DNA from 3 places in the Aerococcus sp. NPDC058936 genome. Region 2 is predicted to be linked to each of the others. Evidence: riboswitches for the same ligand, from Rfam matches in the RefSeq annotation. Region 2 holds a riboswitch; each other region holds the start of a gene.
The links. A riboswitch is a leader RNA that binds a small molecule or an ion and turns the genes downstream of it on or off. The one in region 2 is predicted to bind FMN.
Positions count from the first base shown of each region.

Region 1: it holds a riboswitch for FMN, as region 2 does, so the genes downstream of both, ACFW0C_RS04195 (ECF transporter S component) here and ribD (bifunctional diaminohydroxyphosphoribosylaminopyrimidine deaminase/5-amino-6-(5-phosphoribosylamino)uracil reductase RibD) in region 2, are expected to answer to the same signal.
Region 3: it holds a riboswitch for FMN, as region 2 does, so the genes downstream of both, ACFW0C_RS08590 (energy-coupling factor ABC transporter ATP-binding protein) here and ribD (bifunctional diaminohydroxyphosphoribosylaminopyrimidine deaminase/5-amino-6-(5-phosphoribosylamino)uracil reductase RibD) in region 2, are expected to answer to the same signal.

Region 1 covers NZ_JBHYKZ010000004.1:30,097-35,539, reverse strand. Annotated here, with positions in the region: gene ACFW0C_RS04215 (GNAT family N-acetyltransferase) at 239-652, shown strand; gene ACFW0C_RS04210 (segregation and condensation protein A) at 668-1,423, shown strand; gene scpB (SMC-Scp complex subunit ScpB) at 1,420-2,049, shown strand; gene ACFW0C_RS04200 (pseudouridine synthase) at 2,074-2,796, shown strand; FMN riboswitch at 2,860-2,977, shown strand; gene ACFW0C_RS04195 (ECF transporter S component) at 3,086-3,706, shown strand; gene ACFW0C_RS04190 (helix-turn-helix domain-containing protein) at 3,794-4,861, shown strand; gene ACFW0C_RS04185 (RecQ family ATP-dependent DNA helicase) at 4,845-5,443, shown strand, end outside.
Region 2 covers NZ_JBHYKZ010000009.1:97,789-103,231, reverse strand. Annotated here, with positions in the region: partial or broken gene ACFW0C_RS08190 (IS1380 family transposase) at 1-1,114, opposite strand, end outside; gene ACFW0C_RS08185 (tautomerase family protein) at 1,367-1,750, shown strand; gene ACFW0C_RS08180 (methylated-DNA--[protein]-cysteine S-methyltransferase) at 1,850-2,389, shown strand; gene ACFW0C_RS08175 (endonuclease III domain-containing protein) at 2,461-3,099, shown strand; FMN riboswitch at 3,194-3,315, shown strand; gene ribD (bifunctional diaminohydroxyphosphoribosylaminopyrimidine deaminase/5-amino-6-(5-phosphoribosylamino)uracil reductase RibD) at 3,435-4,529, shown strand; gene ACFW0C_RS08165 (riboflavin synthase) at 4,530-5,132, shown strand; gene ACFW0C_RS08160 (bifunctional 3,4-dihydroxy-2-butanone-4-phosphate synthase/GTP cyclohydrolase II) at 5,133-5,443, shown strand, end outside.
Region 3 covers NZ_JBHYKZ010000010.1:62,872-68,314, forward strand. Annotated here, with positions in the region: gene ACFW0C_RS08580 (acyltransferase family protein) at 404-2,311, shown strand; gene ACFW0C_RS08585 (OsmC family protein) at 2,447-2,896, shown strand; FMN riboswitch at 2,967-3,092, shown strand; gene ACFW0C_RS08590 (energy-coupling factor ABC transporter ATP-binding protein) at 3,213-4,055, shown strand; gene ACFW0C_RS08595 (energy-coupling factor ABC transporter ATP-binding protein) at 4,031-4,960, shown strand; gene ACFW0C_RS08600 (energy-coupling factor transporter transmembrane protein EcfT) at 4,964-5,443, shown strand, end outside.

The DNA of each region.
Region 1 (5,443 bases), on a different contig from region 2:
GACAAGGATGTAAAGCGTCCTCCTTTTCGTAGTCGGGTTGGTTCGACCAGCTCAAGTCCGCTTCAAATTATTTTGCATCACATTGCGTGTGATACGGCACTCATTTTCCAGGGTTGTTGCGCTAAACGGTCTCTAACACCCTTAATTATTTTTAATAAAAATTGCCTTGATTGACGATGTATGCTAATGTACTCTTACACATACTTTGTTATTATGCAAAAGTAAAAGGAGGGCAAAGATGTTAGTGCCTTATATAGGAAGATACGAGAAAATCGTAATGGGCCTATTATCCTACATCCCTGAGTTTAAAGAATTTTCTGAACTTACAGAAGAAATGGATAAAATTAATCAGCATGAACGTAAAATCTATTTATGGAAAGAAGCTAATTCTGATAATATCATCGGTTTAGTAGGCTTTGACCAACATGATGATACAGATACTTTAGTCGTGCGTTATCTATCAATCAATCCTTCATTTAGAGAAGAAGGTCTCACATACGATCTTTTAACGGCTTTAAAGAAAGAATTTCCAGTGTATTCCCTTACTGGGGTAATTTCTCTTTCAACGATTTTGTCAAAATGGGCAAAACGTCGACAAGAAGAGTTGGACAAGGAATTGGATAATAAACAAGAAAACACACCCCAAGTCTAGGAGACAAGTGTCAGGATGAACGAACAACCAAGTGAATTAACATTAGATCTAGCGGCCTTTGAGGGGCCGCTTGATTTACTATTACACTTAATTAAAGATTTAAAGGTAGATATTTTTGATATTCCCATCAATTTGGTTACCGATCAATATTTAGCCTATATTCATACTTATGAAGCCTTATCGCTGGATATTGCATCAGAATATTTGGTGATGGCAGCTACTTTATTGGAAATCAAAACCCAAATGATGCTACCAAAAACCCCCAAAGAAGCGGTTGAGGAAGAAGATGATCCACGTGACTCATTAGTGGAACAATTACTTGCTTTCCAGCAATATCAGGAAGTTTCCCATATCTTAGCGGATAGACAAGCTGAACGGTCGTTAGAATATACTAAACAACCATCAGACTTATCGGCTTATCAGGAGAAAATCCCTATGAAGGGTCGCCAATTAACGCCTGATGACTTGTATAGAGCCATTCAAAAGATGGCCTTCCGCTTGAAAAATCAACAACCCATCCAAACCACGATTGCGGGAGAATCATACTCGGTAGGGACTGCAATGGCGGAAATTCGACAAGCCTTCATCGAAGCTGACCGAGATGTGTTAATGTTTCAAGAAGCTGTTTTTCTTGGGAAAATTCAATCACGCAGTCAAATTGTGAGCATGTTTTTAGCGATTTTGGAATTAGTGAAGTCAAATGAGTTATACTTATACCAAGAAGATTTAAGAGCAGATATTCAATTGATTAGACGGGAGGAAAGTGAATGAATGCAGTCGCTGCAATAGAAAGTTTACTTTTCGTAGCAGGAGAAGATGGGATTGCTGTCGATGAACTTGCAAATTTATTAGAGATAGGCCAGGAGTGGGCTTTATACTACGTGATGGTTTTGCGAAATCGTCTCCAACATGACCCCCAATCTGGATTAAGAATTACCGTTATTAACGAACGTGTTCAATTAGTGACTAAGGCAGTATATGGTGAAGTAGTGAAAAATTACGCGGTTTCTCCTTTTGCGACGAAATTGTCTCAAGCGGCATTGGAAACATTGGCGATTATTGCCTACCAACAGCCGGTCACACGAATGACAATCGATGATATTCGAGGTGTTCAGTCATCTAATATGATCCATAAATTACTAGAGCGAGATTTAATTATGGAAACGGGCCGTCAGGATTCACCAGGTCGGCCGATTATTTATGGGGTAACGTCTTACTTCTACCAATATTTTGGCTTGGAGTCCTTAGAAGACTTGCCGGACATTCACAATCTAGTCTTAGATGGCTCGGTAGATGAAGAAACCCTTTTTAAAATTGATGATAATGGTGAACCTGAGCAAAAAGATTTTAACCAGACAGACTTTAACCAAACAAAAACACAAGAAACGACTGAATAGGTCACCAATAGGAGTTATTTAAAGATGGAAAGATTACAAAAAGTGATGGCACATGCAGGTGTTGCCTCGAGACGTGAGTCTGAAAAATTGATTGCCTCAGGACGGGTGAAAGTAAACGGTGAGGTTGTGAGAGAGTTGGGCTATAAGGTATCTAACAATGACCGTATTGAAGTAGACCAAGTACCAATTTACAAAGAAGAGCCAGTTTACTACGTATTTTACAAGCCAACTGGTGTAATTTCTGCTGTGAAAGATGACAAAGACCGGAAAGTGGTCACTGACTTTTTCCCAGGAATCGAACAACGGATTTATCCAGTAGGACGGTTAGACTACAATACCTCAGGACTTTTGTTATTGACCAACGACGGTGAATTCGCCAATACCTTGATGCACCCCCGCTATGAGATCAACAAAGTCTATGTGGCTAAAGTTGAGGGTGTGATAACCGGAGAAGAACGTAAGCAATTAGAACGAGGCGTTGAAATTGACGGCGTGAGAACTGCCCCAGCACAAGCGAAAATTCTTTCTGTTGATAAGGACAAAAAGACCACTATTATCGAGTTGGTTATCCATGAAGGGCGTAACCGCCAAGTCCGTAAAATGTTAGAAGCAGTTGGACATCCAGTTATTAAGTTGAAACGTGAACGTTACGGATTTTTAGACCTTAAAGGATTGAAACCTGGTGATAGCAGAACCCTATTAAAACACGAAATCGAAGAATTGTTAGCAAATGCCAAGAAAAAGTAAGCTTTCTACTTGAAAAAAGTAAGATACTTGTTATAATAGGAACTGTAATTAAATAAAATTTGAAGCAATCTTCAGGGCAGGGTGAAATTCCCGATCGGCGGTAAAGTCCGCGACTCCCATTTGGGACTGATCTAGTGAAATTCTAGAACCGACTGTAAAGTCAGGATGGAAGAAGATGGGCGGACTATGTCTGTTTGCCTATACTCTTTTTACCTTGAAGGTGGAAAGAGTTTTTTTATTTCCACTTTTGAGTGCCAACCCCATGAAGTAGAAAAGGAGAGAAATTCACATGGGAAAAAATCACACTAAAGAAATTGTATTGGTCGCAATTGTTGGGGCGCTATCATTTATATTGATGTTCATTGGTTTCCCAATCATCCCCGCTTTACCTTATCTAAAGGTAGACTTCTCACTCGTACCAATCTTACTCGTTGCATTCATTTCAGGACCTAAAAAAGCAGTTGCTGCCAGCCTGATCGCCAATGGATTACATTATATGTATACAGGTGGTGAAATGGGGATTCCAATTGGTGATGCAACAGCCTTTATCGCAACTATCGCTTACATCTTGCCAATTTACTACTTATTGAAAGACCAAATGGCGACAGTCTATGCAGGCAATAAATCAGCGAAAGAAATGAATTTCGGCAAAACGATTGCTACTTACCTAGCTGCAACCCTTTCTTTAACAGTAGTGATGACTATCTTAAACTATTTCGTGATCACACCATTCTATATGCAAGTCATGAACTTCGATGTAGGTAACATGCAAACTTATATTCTTGCGGGTATCATCCCATTCAACTTAATCAAAGGAGTATTGGTTTCCCTTCTAGCACATTTCGTCCTAGTTCAAACCTTACCAACCTTGGTCAATCGATTCGGTACGCGCGAATATTCACATAATTAAAAGTGAACCCTAGACAATTTTCTGGTATGATAAGACCTAGAGAATCATGTCGAGCATCATAATAATAGGAATGTTGGAGGGATAGGATTGGATACTTTATTAATGGCAATTGCTTTTAAAGTCCAAGCCTTACCCCCGAATTCCATATATCAAGTGTTGATTGGCAAGCGAACAGCCACAACACTTTTTTTTGCATTTTCAAACAATTTAACCGCCTATTTCGGGCTTTATCCAAAACTTGAAAAAGACGTATGGATGTCCTATACCCAAAATGTGGCTGATTACATCTCGGTGGAGGCTATTTTTCGCCAAGAAAATCATAGTCATTATATGCATTTGCTATTTGATAACATCCTTCAAAAAAGAAACGGTCTCATTATTCCAAGCCACCACCACAAGCACCATTTAGCCTTCAAATTATTGCTCCAAGTCCTCTCCAATATTCAGGCCGAAAACTCGCACTATAGCCCAATCGTCCAGGATTTAGAAGTCCAGCAGCTGATCAAAAACTTTATTTCAATGGTCAAAAGGGCAGACGCGTCCCAAGCTGGCTTACAAGTCATAGCCAAAAGCCTTCACCAGCAACTTGCTAAGGAACTATCTGCCTTTCCAGACCAAGCAGCCCTTATCTTCCTAGAACAGTTTGAAGGGGCCAAATTACCGGCACAAACCCTTGAACAAGGAGCAGAAAGCCATCAGATTTCTAAGCGGGTAATCGTCATTAGCCAACAGGCCTTGATGGACCAAATATATCAAACTTGGGTAAGTGGTCATACTTTAGAGGTGGAAACGCAATGGCTGCAAGTCTTCGCCCAAGGGGTTTTCAAACAATTCCCAATTTGGAATCAGACTACGCAAGATACTTTAAATTTGATCAATCAAGGTTGGACGCTGCAGAAAATAGCAGATAGAAGACGGTTAAAATTATCTACCATAACGGAACATATCATAGAAATTGCCCTAAGTTTTCCCGCAATCATTGAACCCTTGGTGGTTGAAGAACTTCATTTGACAGACATTTCCCCCCTTTTAAGACAAGAACCGGATGAAAATTACGAAGCCTTCAAAGCACGATTCGGCGAGAAAGATTATTGGTTATACCGGTATTGGCATATCGTCTACCAGAAAGGAGTTAATGATGACAGATTGGCATAAACGCCTGGAAGAAATGACAGGTTATCAAGAGTTTAAACCCGGTCAATTGGCGAGTTTAGAGGCTTTAGACCGCCAGGAAAACGTGGTGGCTATTTTACCAACTGGTGGGGGTAAATCTTTAATATACCAAATCAACCAATATCACGAATCCGGGGTAACTTTGGTTATTTCGCCCTTGATTTCCCTGATGCAAGACCAAGTCAGTCAATTACAACGGATGGGGTTAGGACGTGGCATTGCCTTAAATTCGACCTATGACCGCAGAGAACAAGCTTATATTTTAAGTCACTTATCTGACTATCAATTCCTATTTCTATCACCAGAAATGCTCCTGAAAGATCAAGTAATCCGGGTCCTACAGCGGATGGACATTCAATTATTAGTTGTCGATGAAGCGCATTGTATTTCTCAATGGGGTTATGACTTCAGACCGCAATATACCGAATTGAAAAAAGTTCGTCAGCTTTTAAAACAACCAAAAACATTGGCCTTATCTGCCACTGCTAACCAATCTGCACTGGCAGATATCAAGGCTTACTTATTTGAAGAGGGAGAACCTATTCAATTGATAAAGGAATCAGT
Region 2 (5,443 bases):
AATTATAAGCCAGTAGACTAATCATCATACGGGATTCGTTTGCTAGAAATCCTGGACTATCAGTTTTATCGAAAAAGAAACCGTTCTTGGCTTCTTTAATGTAATTTTCCATGGTGCCGCGTTTATTGTAAGTTTCAAACACGCTTTTCGCTAAAATGTTTTCAGAAAGATTAGTCACAATAAAGGCATGGCTAAAAAGTAATTCACCGACTTCTCGTGTCGAACGAATGCAAACACGACGAGGCTTTGTCCATGAAGAAGCTTGATAGGAAACTGAGTGATAGTAAACTTCTTTTTCATCCCAAGGATGATTATTATCATAGAACACAAATTCTTCTGCCAAGCGGTATAAGTTTCGATTGGCTTTGAGTCGAATGACGTAGTAATTGTCATGTATATCGCATAGATTGTAGACAGCCGGCGTTGCAAATCCACTATCTCCACGTACTAGGATATCAGTCGTTGGAACCGTTTGGTTATAGTGTTCTAACAGTGGTTTAAGAAATGCTTTAACCCCATTGGAAGTATATTGATTACCTGAACGGAGTTTAGCTTTTAAGAAGTCACCGGTCAGCCCATCAAATGCGACTAATGGATGATAGCCATTCGTTCCATAATGAGCGTTGTAAGCTGTTTGTTCTTGGTTACCGAAGGTATCCCAATGCGTAGAATCCAAGTCGATAATCATGTTTGTATCATTACGCACTAGACGGGCTTTGTCGATTAATGTTTGATTGAGCTCCTGAAGTGTGAGGATTGTATCTTGTCCCACTCGATTAAAAAATCGTGAGATAGACGACTGAGAAGCTAATGGCTCGTCACTTGAAAGAGTCTGTAAAACTGGGTCATGTTGCAGAATATTTGTCGCAGAATCTGTATCATAACCTGCTATAATCTGCAGAATTAATTGCTTCAACAGTTTATGATTTGTATGTGTCCAATATTTTCGATCGTCTTGAAAGGTAACTATTTTTTCAGCGAGTTGAGTAAATTGGAAAACATCCATCATTTCATCTATAAGAACTAAGCCAAAATCACTGGATAAACGACCACCTGTATGAGAGACATGTAAATCATTATTGAATTTTGCAGCAGTTTCTTGTAAAGTAACCATTGAGAGAACTCCTTTCTATTGGTTGTTTGTCGTGAATTAACCATATCAGAAAGGGGTTCTTTTTTCATCACCTAATGGGTGATGGACAAGACGGAGTTAAAGTTTGTTAAATCAACATTAGTTAGCGTTAAAAGAAAAACTATGAATTATTCAGGTATGACAAACATTCTAAAAATTGATGTAATTTGAAACTAGCATTTTAATTCACTTTATATATAATAAGGATATCAATGATATAAGGAGCGTGTGCATATGCCATTAGTGAGAATCGATCTATTAGAAGGTAAGACTGCAGCATTTAAAACGCAATTAGGTGAGTTAGTTTACGAATCTATGCTTGAAACAATTGGCATCCCAGAAGAAGATAAGTTTGTAGTTGTTAATGATTTAAAAGCTGAAGAACTGATATTTTCTACCAATTACCTACGTATTGACCGTACAGATGGTATCGTAATCATTCAAATCACAATGAATGAAGGGCGTACAACTGAGGTAAAGAAAGCTTTATACAAGACAGTTGCTGATAAATTAAATAGCCAATTAGATATTCGCAAAGAAGATGTCTTTATCAACTTAGTTGAAGTAAATAAAGAGAACTGGTCCTTTGGTAATGGTATTGCACAGTACGCAGAATAAATAGCATTACTATAAGTACATAAAAGCCATACCCTAGCTATCCCCATCTTTTTTTGAGATAGCTAGGGTATCTGTCATCTTAGCCCAGGAGGGATTACCGTGTATTACAAATCATCTTACACCTCACCACTCGGCCAAATTGCTATCGTGAGCGACGATAAAACCATTAAAGGCGTGTGGTTTTCTGATCAAAGATATTTTGGTGGTAAATACGACTTACAGACTATGATGGAAGGAGAAACGCCAGCGACAAAGCAGGTCAAAAATTGGTTAGATGCTTATTTTGCTGGTGAAAACCCAACTCTTGACCCAAACATTCTAGACCCAGAAGTAACGTCTTACCGTAAGCAAATCCTGAACGCACTGATTCATGTCCCTTACGGACAAACGACTAGCTATAAGGAATTAGCGGATCAAGCTGCTTTAAACACTCCTGGCAAAAGGGGCTCAGCTCGTGCAGCTGGCGGGGCTGTTGGCCACAATCCCATCTCGATTCTAATCCCATGTCACCGGGTTGTAGCCACTAACGGTGCATTAACTGGTTATGCAGGTGGTATCGACCGCAAAATTGCTTTGCTGGCTTTGGAAGGGTTTGACCAATCCAAGCTAGCTAACCGCCAAGTGTATGTGTGGCGATAATAGACACCCATTCATTTATACATAAAGATGCAAAGAAAAATATCACATAACGGAAAATTATTTAGGATGAGATGATGGATAAATTAGCTATTAGAAAATTATACGATACCTTATTAAAAGAAATGGGCCCTCAAGGTTGGTGGCCCGCAGATAGTAAAGCAGAAATCATTTTAGGTGCTATTTTAGTACAGAACACTAATTGGCAAAATGTGGATAAATCTTTAACCAATTTAAAATCAGCAACCGCTTTTTTGCCTGAAGAAATTTTAAGATTACCTGTAGCAGAATTGGAAGAATTGATTCGACCTAGTGGCTTTTACCGCAACAAGGCGCGAGCAATTCAAGCCAGTTTCCAATGGTTTGATAACCACAAATGGGATTATCAAGCCATGCAGCATGAATACGGAAAACAGTTACGAAGTGAAATCTTGAAATTACACGGGGTAGGGTTTGAAACAGCTGACGTATTTCGCGTTTTTATATTTGATCAACCGGCATTTATCGCTGATGCCTACGCTAGGCGATTATTTAGTTGGTTGACCGGACATTCATATCCAACCTATCAAAGCCTATACCAAGAGATTAACTTACCGGATGACTTCACTTATGAAGAAGCCCAGGAATTCCATGGCTTAATTGATGAGTTTGGGAAACTATACTTGGGTAAAAATGGCCAAGTAAAGGAAAATTTTTTATCCACTCACCAATAATAAATACCCTATAGTATATATTTTTTACTTAAAAAATACATTTGGGTTTACATTTTCTTTTTAATACCGTATGATATCTCCATAAACATTCAAATAAAATCTTCAGGGCAGGGTGTGATTCCCGACCGGCGGTAAAGTCCGCGACCTCCTTTAATTAGGGGCTGACTCGGTGTAATTCCGAGACCGACAGTAAAGTCTGGATGGAAGAAGAGTAGAATCAAAATAAACGAATACTATAAGTCTATAGTTTATTTGTGTGCCCTAGGAATCTTATTTCTAGGGCTTTTTTTCGTCACTCTGACTGGATTATTTGTTGTTTAGGAAAGGATGAGTGAATGAAAGACTATATGCAAAAAGCGCTAGATCTGGCTAAGCTAGGTCAAGGTTGGACCAAGTCTAACCCCATGGTAGGTGCAGTCATTGTGAAAAATGATCAGATTCTTGGCCAAGGTTACCACAAGCAATACGGCGGTCTCCATGCGGAAAGAGAGGCCTTAAAGGATGCCAGCGAACAAGGGCATGATGTAAAAGGGGCAACTATGTACGTCACGCTGGAACCTTGCTGTCATTTTGGCAAGACACCACCTTGTACCCATGCCCTTATAGAGGCGGGTATTGAAAAAGTGGTGGTTGCTGCAACCGATCCGAATCCACTAGTTGCTGGAAAAGGGATCCAGGAATTAAGAACCCATCAGATTCAAGTGGAAACAGGTCTCCTTGAAAAAGAAAGCCAGAACTTGAACCGTAAATTCAATTATTTTATGACCCATCAACAACCCTACATCACCATGAAGTATGCCATGACATTAGATGGTCGAACAGCCGCTTACACTGGGGATTCCCAGTGGATAACGGACAAAACTGCACGTGACCATGTCCATTACCAACGCCACAGTAACCAAGCCATTATGGTTGGCATAGGGACTGCGCTTGCTGATGATCCAGCCTTAACAGTTCGAATTGACGACTTTGAGGGGCTTAATCCTATCCGTATTGTTTGTGATAGTAGCTTGAAGCTCCCCTTAACCAGCCAATTAGTCAAAACTGCTAAGGAAACACCCACAATTATTGCGACAACTAATCAGAATCCACAAGCTCACCAAGCCTATCAAGCAGCGGGCTGTCAGCTATTGGTTGTGAATGCAAAAAATGGCAAGGTAGATTTAGTAGATTTAATCATACAACTTGGGCAACAAGGTATTCAAAGTATCTATGTTGAAGGCGGATCAAAACTAAATGCTTCGTTACTTGAAGCTGGGTTAATCCAGGAAATCCACACTTATATTGGACCTAGAGTCATTGGCGGTTTTGACCAGTATAGCCCTATCAGTGGTTTCGGTTTTCCGCAGATGGACCAAGCACTTACAAGTACTATTCAGGCAATCACACCATTAGGTAAAGACCTTTTGATAGAAAGTAGGGTAGATTAAATGTTTACAGGAATTATCGAAGATATTGGCCGCATTGAAAGTATCGAGGCCATCAACAATGATGCAGGACTTCTTTTAACCATTGCCTCAAAAAAAATAGTATCCGATGTCAATCTAGGTGACTCTATTAGTGTCAACGGTATTTGTCTTACTGTGACGAATTACTCCGATACCAATTTCCAAATTGAAGTAATGCCAGAAACGATTGCGAAAACGTCTTTAGAAGGAATTACTAATAATAGCCGCGTGAATCTTGAACGGGCGATGAAAGCCAACGCGAGATTTGGTGGTCATATTGTAAGTGGCCATATTGACGGTATTGGTAAAATCACCGCAATTGAAGCGGATGGCATTGCTAATTGGTACACGGTTCAAACAAGTCAACCATTAATGCGCTATATCATCATGAAGGGGTCTATTGCTATTGATGGGACAAGTTTAACGGTTGCTGGCGTTGAAGGAGATACATTTAAAGTATCAATCATTCCTCACACGAGTCAACAAACAATTTTTTCAACCTATCAAGTAGGAACTATTGTAAATTTAGAAAATGATATTGTCGGCAAATATATTGAGCAATTTACAGTGAAGGAGCGGGTATAGATGGATTTTTCAACAATCGAAGACGCATTAGCAGCTTTACAAGCAGGTCAAATCATTATGGTTTTGGATGATGAGAATCGGGAAAATGAAGGAGATTTAATTTGTGCAGCTGAGTTTGCAACAACTGAAAACATCAACTTTATGGCCACTCATGCTAAAGGTTTAATCTGTCAGCCAATGAGTCAAGCAGTAGCTAGTCGGTTGAATTTGTCGCCGATGGTGAATGATAATACAGACCCACATACAACCGCATTTACGGTATCTATTGACCATAAAGAGACAAGCACAGGTGTATCCGCAGTTGAACGCGG
Region 3 (5,443 bases), on a different contig from region 2:
TGTATAAAACGGAGTGTCATGATGGTGGTTATATCTTGTATAGCCGAGTCTAGCTCTATCTACTCCTAGCGTGATGAAGTTCGCTAGGAGTGGAATATATCCATAAGTCTTATGAATAAATCAAGGCCAATTCATTTAGGTGAAAAATTGGTTCGGCATATGTGTTGTTTAACCAACAGGTGTTTGGTAGCATATATGCTTTTTTATTTTCTAAAGTGGTTGGGGCTAGGGCTCAACCACTTTTTTGGTTGTTTGGACGGTATTTGTCGGGCAAGACTTTAGGAAATTTCAAAATTAATGTTCTCATTTTTCCATACTATCGATATAATATATGTATTATATTTGCGTGAATTGTCTCGAGCATTGTCAATGGCGTGCTTGGCAATTTAGAGAGGCGAGGGTAATGAAAAAAAACTACTTTACACAGTTTGATACAATTCGATTCTTAGCGATGTTGGGTATTATTTTATACCACTATCTAACCCACCGTGTTTCGGGTGGATTCCTAGGGGTGGACATTTTTCTCGTACTTTCGGGGTATTTAGTGACTAGTCAAATGGAGAGTAAATATAAAGCAGGTATCCAGGAGTCTTATTTTAAGAAAACCTGGAGTCGCATACGAAAAGTGTGGTGGCCTATGGTCATTATTACAATGGTAGGTCTGACTTATTTACTACTATTTAGACAGCAATTATTGGTCAATATTGGCATTAATCTAACAACATCTTTGTTATTCGTCAATAATTGGCAGCAAATATTATCTGGGTCATCCTATTTCGCCAATATGCTACACCCGTCACTAACAACACATTATTGGTATATTGCCGTTTATATGCAATTTATGGTGATATGGCCCTTATTCTTTAATGCTAGTCGACGTTATACTAAAACTAAATGGCAATCAGGAGTGGTCATGCTTGGTGCCGCGGTTTTGTCAGGCATTTTAATGGCGATAATCTTCACACCTGGCGAAGACCCGTCACGAGTTTACTACGGTACGGATACTAGGTTCTTCTCTATCGCTTTTGGTGGGGCTGCTGCCCAATTGTTGGACATGGACCAACTAGCTATTTGGTTGAAGAATCGTTTTGGTCGGTTTCACCACTTTATTGTTGATGTGGTATTGTTAGGCTTATTGGCTATACTCACTTACGGGATGCGCCACATGCTTGATGCAGCGACATTCACCTACTATGGCGGCATGTTCGGTTATAACTTCCTGGCAGCCGTGACCATTGCCCTATTAACCTACCAAGGATCTTGGGTTAGTTTTCTATTGAAATTTAAACCCTTGCGGTGGCTTGGTCAACGTACATTCCATATGTATTTATGGTATTATCCAATCAATGTATTGTTCCATATGGTTCCAACCAGTCAGAATTGGTTTACTAATAGTATATGGCCACAAGTCATTTTGATTATTGTCCTATCCTGCTTGTCTTATGCCTTACTAGAGGAAAAAAGATGGTCGGTGCCAATTTTTAATGAAGTCCGAAATAATCAACCCGTCCGTCTATTTACAAAGGTACGTAATTTGTTTAAAGAGCCGGCACCTTGGTCGACCCGTATTTTATTCTTAGTGTTTACCTTCATCTTCCTTGGTGGTGCGAGTGCTGTTGCAATTTCTAAACCAGCAGACAATGTGACAGTAGAAGAGCAGCAAGCAGCTGAGCAGGCCAAGAAGATTGAGGAATTGAATAAACAACGGGCTGAACAAGAAAAACAAGCAAACGCGAGTCTATCAACCTATAAAGACAGTTTAAGTGAGGCGTCACTAGGATTCTATGAAGGGATTCCTGATGAACAAGCCCGCTTTGCCTACCAATTATCGGTAACCTTTATTGGTGACTCCCTAATGGTCGGTGAATCGGAAGGTTTATACACCTTGTATCCTAATGCTATCGTTGACGCGGCGGTTGGTCGCCAGTTATATACCTTAATTAGTTATCCAGCTAGCTTAGAAGCACAGGGAATGCTCCATGACACGGTTCTTGTTGACCTAGGAGCCAACGGTGGCTTTACGTCAGCCCAATTGTCTGACTTCTTAGATGAGATTGGACGGGACAAGACGATTTTCCTAGTCAATACTCATGTCGACCGTCCTTGGGCAGCTGATGTCAATAAGACGTTAGCTGAAGCGGCCAGTGACGATGGTGATACCATCCACTTATTGGACTGGCATGAATACTATAGTAACCACGAGGAAGCATCCACTTGGTTGAGCCAAGACGGGGTCCACTTTAATCCTGACGGAGGTCAAGTGTGGTTGCAGTTTATCACCAACGGTATGTACGAAGTCTTGAAAAAATAAAATTTCCATATATAAATGAATCATTCGGTGAAAAGGCAATTACAGGTTTGAGTGCAATTGCCTTTTTTACTAGGAATATTAAGGGTATAATGGCCCATATAAAAGCATAATCAAGAGGATGGAGGCAATGCGCATATGGGTGAGGATAAATTGTTGTATACGACACGGGTACATAATGATCAAGGACTTAAGGGAACGGCCTGGGTTGAAGGGGATAATGCATTGCGGGTCCAAACGTCAAGTCCTTTGAAAGTTGATGAGCCTGGGACTAACCCAGAACAACTGATCGCCTTATCGTGGGCGACGTGCTTGAATGCGACCATCGAAATTGCTTTAGACCGACACGGTATCAAGGGTGTGGCCAGTGAAGTGGTCGTTCAAGTGGACTATAAATTAAATCAGGAAACGACCATTACTTATTTTGATTTTAAAGTAGATGTCTACCTCGATTTACAACGTGACCAGGCGGAAGCTATAGTCTATGAGGCAGAAGGACGGTGTCCGGTATCTCAAATCATCGGTGACTATGCTTATAAGGAAATGGTGATTCACACTAACGATCATGGGGATGACACAAAGGGATAAGGTGTCTTGACATCTGACCATTGCTTTTAATGGTGGATTTTAGTAGACTAAACTAAGTGAAAAACATATGAAATGTCTTCAGGGCAGGGTGTGAGTCCCGATCGGCGGTAAAGTCCGCGAATTACCAGCTGCAATAGGTGATTGAACTAGTGGAATTCTAGTACCGACTGTTACAGTCAGGATGGAAGAAGCGTATAGCAGGATGAACGAGACGGCGAAGCAAGTGGTTAGCTGGATTTGGGCTTCTTTGACAAACTCTTCCAAGTAACATTGGAGGAGTTTTTTCTTAAATATATAAAGTGAGCGAGGGAACAAGATGGCGAAACCGATTATTCAGGTTCAAGATTTGTCTTTTCAATATAGTCAATCAGATGAGAAATTAGCAATAGATGGCCTATCAACGACTATCTACGAAGGTGAATGGCTAGCGATTATTGGTCATAATGGGTCAGGAAAATCGACCTTTTCAAAATTATTAGTGGGCTTACTAGAAGCCAAATCTGGGATTATTGAGGTGGACGATAAGGTCCTTTCTATGGAGACCTTGTGGGATATCCGTAGCCAAGTGGGGCTAGTCTTTCAAAATCCAGACAACCAATTTGTTGGGGCAACGGTTGAAGATGATGTGGCTTTTGCCTTGGAAAATATGGGTATGCCAGTTGATGAGATGCATGCCCGTGTTGAGTATGCTTTGAAACGGGTTAAAATGTGGGACTATCGCGACAAGGAGCCAGCAGCCTTATCTGGTGGTCAAAAGCAACGGGTTGCCATTGCGGGCGTGATTGCTACGACACCAAAAATTATTATTTTAGATGAATCGACCTCGATGTTAGATCCTGAAGGTCGTGACGAATTGATGGCAGTTGTGGCGGATATCAAACAAGATAATGCCCTGACGGTGATTTCGATTACCCATGATTTAAACGAGGCGGCGGAAGCTGACCGGATGCTAGTCTTTAAAGAAGGCCAAATTATTAAAGAGGGAACGCCAGCTGAAATCTTTACTTACGGGAATGAGTTAACTGAGATTGGTTTGGATGTGCCTTTTTCCGAGCAACTAAAAAGCGCCCTTGCTAAACGTGGGGTGGCTGTGCCAGATGCGTATTTTGATGAAGAAGGGCTGGGTGAATGGTTATGCAAATCGTATTTGAACAAGTAGGTTTTACTTATGGAGCGGGCACACCATTCGCTAGTTTAGCCTTGCATGATATTAACGTAACGATTCCTGATGGGTCATATACGGCGATTATTGGCCATACAGGGTCAGGAAAGTCGACCATTACCCAACATCTTAACGCTTTGGTACAACCCACTGTGGGCCAAGTACGGATTGGTGAGACGGTGGTGTCAGCTGACGCTAAGCCAAAAGACTTGAAGAAAATCCGTCAACGAGTAGGAATGGTCTTCCAATTTCCTGAAGGGCAACTATTTGAAGAAACGGTCATTAAAGATGTTATGTTCGGGCCCATGAATTTTGGCGACGATGAAGCAACGGCCCGTGAGAAAGCTGAAGCGGCTTTAGAAGCAGTTGGGATTGCTCCGACTTTATTTGAGCGGTCACCTTTTGAGTTATCTGGTGGGCAAATGCGCCGGGTAGCTATTGCCGGGGTGATTGCCATGAAACCGGAAGTACTGGTTTTAGATGAGCCAACTGCTGGACTGGATCCAAAAGGTCGGAAGGAAATGATGTCTATGTTCGACCGCTTGTACCGAGACCAAGGGTTGACGATTGTTTTAGTGACCCATCAAATGGAAGATGTGGCGGCTTATGCCAACCACGTGATTGTGATGGATGGTGGGACTTGTGTGAAAGAGGGAACGCCAGCTGACGTCTTTGCCGACCCTGCTTGGTTAGCCAGCCACCAATTGGCTTTACCGGACGCAGCTGATTTTGCCTTTAATTTACAAGGTAAATTAGACCGCCAGTTATGGGATGCAGCGACTCAAGTGCCATTAACGGTAGATGCTTTGACTGATTTAATCGTAGATAACTTGGCTTTAACGACCGGGCAAAATGAGGACGACAAGTTAAACGGACTTAGTACAGAGGAAGGGGGCCAATGATAGATGAAAGATAAATTGATTATTGGCCGGTACATTCCCGGTAATTCCTTGATGCACAAACTGGACCCGCGGGTGAAATTGGTGGGCTTGATTGTCATGATGCTATTGGTGTTTGCGGCAACTGATGTCACGACCAATATCATCATGATCGTGGTGGTCACGAGTCTAGTCTTTTTAACTGGGATTTCTTTAAGGGTATTTTTACGCGGTTTGAAACCCATGATTGCGATTATTATTTTTACGGTAGCCCTACAAATCCTCTTTACCCACACCGGGGACGTCCTGTGGTCATTTGGGCCACTAGCCTTAACAACTGGTGGTTTGTCCAATGCGGCCTATATTTTTATCCGCTTCCTATTGATTATTTTCCTATCGACGATTTTGACTTTGACTACTCAACCCCTGGCTATTACTGATGCCATGGAGGCCTTGTTGAAGCCTGTTCGTAACATTTTGCCTGTCCATGAGATTGCCTTAATGTTG